DNA from 3 places in the Pseudoalteromonas sp. A757 genome. Region 3 is predicted to be linked to each of the others. Evidence: predicted binding sites of a transcription regulator. Region 3 holds the regulator's gene; each other region holds the start of a gene.
What was found. The regulator MetJ, encoded in region 3, represses methionine synthesis genes. The targets are predictions, from matches to a motif close to TAGACGTCTAGACGTCTA.
Positions count from the first base shown of each region.

Region 1: metE (5-methyltetrahydropteroyltriglutamate--homocysteine S-methyltransferase) is a predicted target of MetJ. The motif match lies at 1,313-1,330, and genes of this name have one in related genera.
Region 2: metA (homoserine O-succinyltransferase) is a predicted target of MetJ. The motif match lies at 915-932, and genes of this name have one in related genera.

Region 1 is NZ_QNQN01000067.1:116,601-118,879, forward strand. Features, by position in the region: gene metE (5-methyltetrahydropteroyltriglutamate--homocysteine S-methyltransferase) at 1-1,112, opposite strand, end outside; gene DRB05_RS10600 (LysR substrate-binding domain-containing protein) at 1,403-2,279, shown strand, end outside.
Region 2 is NZ_QNQN01000072.1:305,619-307,897, reverse strand. Features, by position in the region: gene DRB05_RS16975 (DMT family transporter) at 1-816, opposite strand, end outside; gene metA (homoserine O-succinyltransferase) at 994-1,941, shown strand; gene DRB05_RS22840 (homocysteine S-methyltransferase family protein) at 1,931-2,279, shown strand, end outside.
Region 3 is NZ_QNQN01000074.1:678,120-680,398, reverse strand. Features, by position in the region: gene DRB05_RS22490 (malic enzyme-like NAD(P)-binding protein) at 1-1,016, shown strand, start outside; gene metJ (met regulon transcriptional regulator MetJ) at 1,097-1,417, opposite strand; gene metB (cystathionine gamma-synthase) at 1,762-2,279, shown strand, end outside.

The sequences.
Region 1 (2,279 bases), on a different contig from region 3:
TTGGTAGTATCACGCAGCTCCAATGCATTTTTCAATAATGCCAGCTCTTGCCCTTTTTGTTTGGCAAATGCGAGCCAAGACTTTAATTCACTGTCAAGCTGTTGCTCTTGCTCTAAGTCGACTGGCGTGTGCAATAATGAGCATGAAGGAGCAAGCCAGAGATTATCACCACGACGTTCATGAACCTGAGCAAGTTGCTGGTATGCGCCTTCGAGATCCGAGCGCCAAATGTTACGACCATTCACAATCCCGAGGGACAGTACACTATCTTGCCCAACTACTTCACCTAACACGGCCAAGTCATAGTTTGCCGCTATGCAGTCAAAATGTACGCCTTCTACGGGGTAAGACTGGATATCTTCAAGATGCGCTTGTACGGAGTCAAAATAACTGGCCAATAACACTTTTACTCCTTGGCCGTTCAACGCATCAAAGCTTCGGCGCAGCGCGTTGCGATAAACATCGTCGATTTCCAATGCTAAAATAGGTTCATCAATTTGTACCCACTCAACGCCTTGCTCTGCAAGCTTGCCGAGTACCTGCTGATATACAATCAATAACTTATCTAATAAAGCCAATTTATCAAACGCTTGACCAACGCATTTAGCTAAGTAGAGATAGGTTACCGGGCCGACCAATACGGGTTTTGCTTGGTAGCCAAGTAATTGTGCTTCCTCTACTTGAGTAAATAACTCCGTCCAAGTCAGAGCAAAGTCCTGCGTTTGTGTTAACTCAGGGACGATGTAATGATAATTAGTGTTGAACCATTTTGTCATTTCACTGGCAGCACACGCACAGCCGCTAGGTGCTCGCCCCCTACCAATCCGAAATACAGTATCAAGATTTACCGGCTCATTATTTTTGTGACGACTAGGAATAGCGCCGACAAGTAATGAAATATTCAATACGTGATCATACCAAGCAAAATCGCCTACAGGGAGAAGGTCAACACCTGCGTCAGCTTGCAACGCCCAATTTTTTGCACGAATACGCTTTCCTTCTGCGATTAGGTCGTCTTTCGTTAAGTCACCTGACCAATAGCGTTCTACTGCAAATTTAAGTTCACGCTTTTTGCCTATACGAGGAAAGCCCAAGTTATGTGTTAATGCCATAATTTAAATCCCATCTAGAGGTTTAGATGTCTAAAATATAGTTTTCATGTTTAAAAACAACAATTGATGCTTTCTCAGAGTTCACATGAATAAAATTAAATTGTAATTTTTTGCAAAATTTTTATAGAAGTAGTGACAACGCTGTCATTTTTAGTGTTATAGTGGATTAGTGAATTTTTGAACAATTCACCGCAGGTATTTAGACGTCTAGACATTGATAATAACTAAATAGAATCGTAATATTGAGAAAAGCTGAGATTTGCTCACTTCAAATATGAGAATTGTTGATAATGATTGATATAAAGCACCTAAAGACTATCTCCACCTTGAAAGAAACTGGTTCTCTTGTGAATACTGCGCGAGAGCTATTCCTAACTCAATCTGCTTTATCACATCAGATCAAAGATCTTGAAAGCAAACTCGACTGCCAGCTTTTTGAGCGCAAAACGCAGCCTGTACGTTTTACCCCTCAAGGGATGTTATTATTGGAACTTGCCAACGATGTTTTACCTAAAGTTGAAGCAACCAAGTGTCGTCTGAAGGAAAGCCTTAATCAGCCTATCTCGCAACTCAGATTAAGCGTGGAATGTCATGCATGTTTTCACTGGTTGCTGCCAACAATTAAAGAATTCAATACCTTTTGGCCTGACATTAAGGTCGATTACGAACGTGGCTTTAGCTACGACGCTATTCCTGACCTTATTGAAGATGAGCTGGACTTAGTGCTTACCTCAGACATTCGAGAACCAGAACAATTGGAATACGCGCACCTTTTTGACTTTAAATTAAAGTTAATCGTTGCACCAGATCACGAGCTGGCCAAGAAGGCCTATGTCACAGCACTCGACCTAAAAGATGAAACCATCATTTCTTACCCTATTCCACGAGAGCGTCAGGATATATTTAAGCACTTCATTCAAAATGCACGCTTTGACGGTACACTAAAAACCGTCGATCAAGGTTTATTAATCTTCCAACTTGTCAGTGCAGGTATGGGGGTTGCGGCATTACCGGACTGGTTAGTGACCCCCTATGAAAGCCAAGGATTGATTAAATCTATTCCTCTTGGCGCACTTGGGTTAAATCGCCCGATGTATTTAGCTATGAAGAAAAGCATGAAAGACAACCCTGTCTATCGTCATTTCCTCAACACTTGCCGCAAAACCA
Region 2 (2,279 bases), on a different contig from region 3:
TCTGCACAGGAGTCCAATCGTCATCACCATGAGTGGTGCCGTTGCAAAGATGGTTTGTGCGATTGCGGGATCAGTATGATTAACGGAAATCAACTGTAGCCAAAGCCCAATAAAAGTGCCAAAAAACACTGCAACGAATAACCAGTTTTTACCGTCGATTTGTTTAAGTGTGAGTGCTTTAAACAGGCTTTGTGATCGCAAACAAATAACAATAAAGGCCACAAATAGGGTGCCGGATCCCAAGCGGATAAGTGCCGCCCACAAACTACTAATGCTTTCGTTATTTAGCGCACCTTTGGAAAGCACCATACCCGCCGCTTGGCAAATGGCAGCCGTGAGTGCAAAGCAGACTCCCAAAAGATAATGTTTTTTGTCTAATACTGGCTGGCTTCTACTTGGCTTAATCGCCAGCATCACACCAACAGTCGTCACTGCAATGCCGAGCCAAGCGGATGCGCTGAGATAAACACCAAGAAGTACAATGTTTAAGATCCCCGCGATGGCAGGTGCAAGACTTTCAATAACCAAAGTGCGAGCAGGGCCTATATTTCTAAGCGCGGCAAAGTAGGCGCTGTCACCAATCGCTATGCCCAGTACCCCACTGGCTATCAGCCAGCCCCAGCTCGAGAGTAAGGTCGGGTACATAGCATCACCTGCGATGAACAAACAGAAGATCATCAAAGCAGAAGCGATGACGCCTTTGCTGACGTTCAACTCAAATGGACTAAGGTGATGGCTAAATCGTTTATACAGTATAGTTGAGCCAGCCCATACCCCAGCCGCCCCAATCGCTGCCGCTTCGCCAATACCAATCATAAATATCAAGTTTCTTGTGTTTATTTATTTGATGGCAAGTATACATAAATTGAAATAATCAGTGAGAGATGAAGCATCAAATTATTATTACTAATGTTTAGACGTCCATACATCTAGAGGTTGAAATTTTCCAGTTTTTGTCCATAATAATGCCATTCGATTAGTCTGGAGCAGCGCATGCCAATCACCGTCACCGACGAACTCCCAGCCATTGCCCAATTGCGTCATGAAAATGTGTTCGTGATGCCACAAAGTCGTGCATCAACGCAAGAGATCCGCCCAATGCGGCTCGCGATATTAAACTTGATGCCGAATAAGGTGGAGACTGAGGTGCAATTTATCCGATTACTGGCAAATACCCCTTTGCAGGTGAATGTTGATTTGTTGCGACTGGACACCCACCGCAGCTCTGAAAACTCAGAGCAGCATCTAGATATGTTTTACCGCTATTTTTCGGATGTGAAAGAGCAAAACTATGATGCTTTGATCGTCACCGGTGCGCCGCTGGCGCATCTTGAATATGACGATGTGGTGTATTGGCAGGAATTACAGGCGTTTTTTGATTGGGCTGAGCACCATGTTACTTCAACCCTGTTTTCCTGTTGGGCCGCACATGCCGGTTTGTATCACCATTATGGGTTAAAGCGAGTACTCAAAAATGACAAACTGTGCGGCGTATTTAAGCATCACTGTTATTTTGACCACGGGGCGCTCACTCGTGGTTTTGATGATGAGTTTTTGGTGCCACACTCACGCTACGGCCACATCGACATCGATAAAATTAATGCGTGTAAAGATCTAGTGGTATTAGCTGGCTCTGAAAAAGTGGGCGCTTACTTAATTAAAAATCACTCAGGTAGCCAAGTCTATATTACCGGTCATCCTGAATACGACGCCGATACGCTACAAAAAGAATACCTTCGCGATTGTGAAAAAATGGCCAACGCACCGCAGCCTGAAAACTATTTTCCTGAGAATGACGCCAGCAAACGTCCATCTAAGACATGGCAAAGCCATGCATTCTTGTTATTCTCAAATTGGTTAAACTACTATGTTTACCAAACCACACCTTATGATATTAACTTAGTTAGCCAAGATGTAAGGACTAACAATTATGCCGAATAATGTAGCCGTAAACGGTGAGCAAATAGCAGAGCAGCTTAAGCAAGCAATGCAGCAACGTATTCTGATCTTAGATGGTGCAATGGGAACCATGATCCAAAAGCACAAATTAGAAGAACAAGACTATCGCGGTGAGCGCTTCAAAGATTGGCATGTCCTTATCAAAGGCAACAACGATCTGTTAAGTTTGACGCAGCCTGAGATAATCAAACAGATCCATCGCGATTATCTAGCTGCTGGCGCGGATATCATTGAAACCAATACTTTTAATGCCACCACTATTTCAATGGAAGATTATGATATGGCAAGCCTGAGTCGAGAGATTAATCTCGAATCGGCGA
Region 3 (2,279 bases):
TTGGCTTGGGTAACTTAGGTCCTTTGGCGTCAAAGCCTGTCATGGAAGGTAAGGCGCTATTATTTAAGCGTTTTGCGGGCCTTGATTCAATCGATATTGAAGTTAAGCACAATACCACCGAAGACTTCATCAATACGGTGGCAAATATCGCAGACACGTTTGGCGGTATTAACCTTGAAGATATTAAAGCGCCAGAGTGCTTTGAGATTGAGCGCGCGCTAATCGAGCGTTGTGACGTTCCTGTATTCCATGATGATCAGCACGGGACTGCAATTGTAACCGCTGCGGGTATGCTGAATGCGTTGGAAATCCAAGGTAAAGATATTCACGATGCGATTATTGTGTGTCTTGGCGCGGGTGCAGCCGCTATTGCTTGTATGGAATTATTGATCAAGTGCGGCGCTCAACGTGAGCACATCTACATGCTGGACAGAAAAGGCGTGATCCACACTCGCCGTGATGACCTAAATGAATACAAAGAGCTGTTTGCAAACAACACGGATAAGCGTACGTTACAAGACGTGATTGCAGATGCGGACGTATTTGTTGGTGTTTCTGGCCCAGATTTACTTTCTGCTGAAGATCTAAAGTTAATGGCTGACAAGCCTGTGGTATTTGCTTGTTCTAACCCAGATCCAGAGATCAGCCCTGAAGTTGCACACGGTGCACGTAATGATTTGATCATGGCGACTGGTCGCTCGGACTATCCAAACCAAGTAAATAACGTGCTGTGTTTCCCGTTTATCTTCCGTGGTGCGCTTGATGTACGTGCAACTGCTATCAATGACGAGATGAAGATTGCAGCGGTTGAAGCAATTAGAACGATTGCTAAAGAGCCTGTGCCTGCTGAAGTGTTAAAAGCGGCTGACGTGGATAGCCTTGAGTTTGGTTCTGAGTATATTATTCCAAAACCAATGGACCCACGTTTGTTACCTCGTATTGCAAAAGCGGTAGCGGCAGCTGCAATTGAATCAGGCGTGGCACAAATCGACATGCCAGCTGGATATATGGAATAATACCAATGGTATTATCCAAATGAAAAAAGCCTCGGTCGAGGCTTTTTTTGTGTCTGTATTCCAGCGCGAAAGAGTTTTTATCACTCTTCGTTTATTTCTGGGATCTCCAAGCCTCGTTCTTCCATTATTTGTCTTACTTCTAACGGAATACGCTCTGGATTATCTTTTCTCAAGTCTTCATCGCTCGGCAGTGGCTGACCTGTGAAGGCATGTAGAAACGCCTCACATAAAAGCTCACTGTTCGTGGCATGACGTAAGTTATTCACTTGGCGACGTGTACGCTCATCAGTTAGCACTTTGAGTACATTCAGAGGTATGCTCACCGTGATCTTTTTTACTTGCTCTGCTTTCTTACCGTGTTCTGCATATGGGTGAATATACTCACCGTTCCATTTTGCCATAATTGTGTACTTGCCTCAGTTACATCAATGCCAATATGACTGGGTTCTGGTCTACATTATTCACCAACCGCATGAATATAGGGATAACTTTACGAATTAAAGATAAATCCTAAACCCAAATAGATGAATAAACTAATCCGCCATAGCGAGATAGAAGAATCTCTGCCATAGTTTTCAATAACTCAGTCGTATTAGCAACGCCTAGAGTGGCGAAATTTTATCGGTTTAAAAAAGATAGTCAAATACTAGTTATTTAGCCATTTAGCGGTATAAATGTTTTGACTTCTAGTTTCTGTTGCTCTAACCTTTTAGACGTCTAAACATCCAACTATCTAGGTGACCTTATGAGTCAAGTTAACAAATCGACGGTTGCAGTGCGTCACGGTATAGAAGCTGATAAAGCACATGGAGCAGTAGTACCACCGCTTTACCTTTCTACCACCTATTCTTTTGCCGATTTTGATACCAAACGCGACTACGATTATGGCCGCAGTGGTAACTTTAATCGTGATGTGCTGGCACAGGCACTTACCGAACTTGAAGGCGGTGCTCGTGGCATTATTACCGCGACTGGCATGGCTGCCGTTCACCTAGTAACGCAACTGCTTAACCATGACGATACGCTGGTTATTCCACATGACTGTTATGGTGGTAGCTATCGCTTGTTTACATCGCTTGCAAAGCGTGGATTGCTCAAATTAGCCGTCTTGGATCTTACGCAACCAGAAAGTCTTGCACAGCTGCAGCAGATCAAACCTAAATTAGTTTGGATTGAAACACCCAGTAACCCCATATTAAGGCTCACGGATATAGAAGCTGTCGTAAACGCAGCGCGCTCCATAGGGGCTTTGGTTGCCGCTGA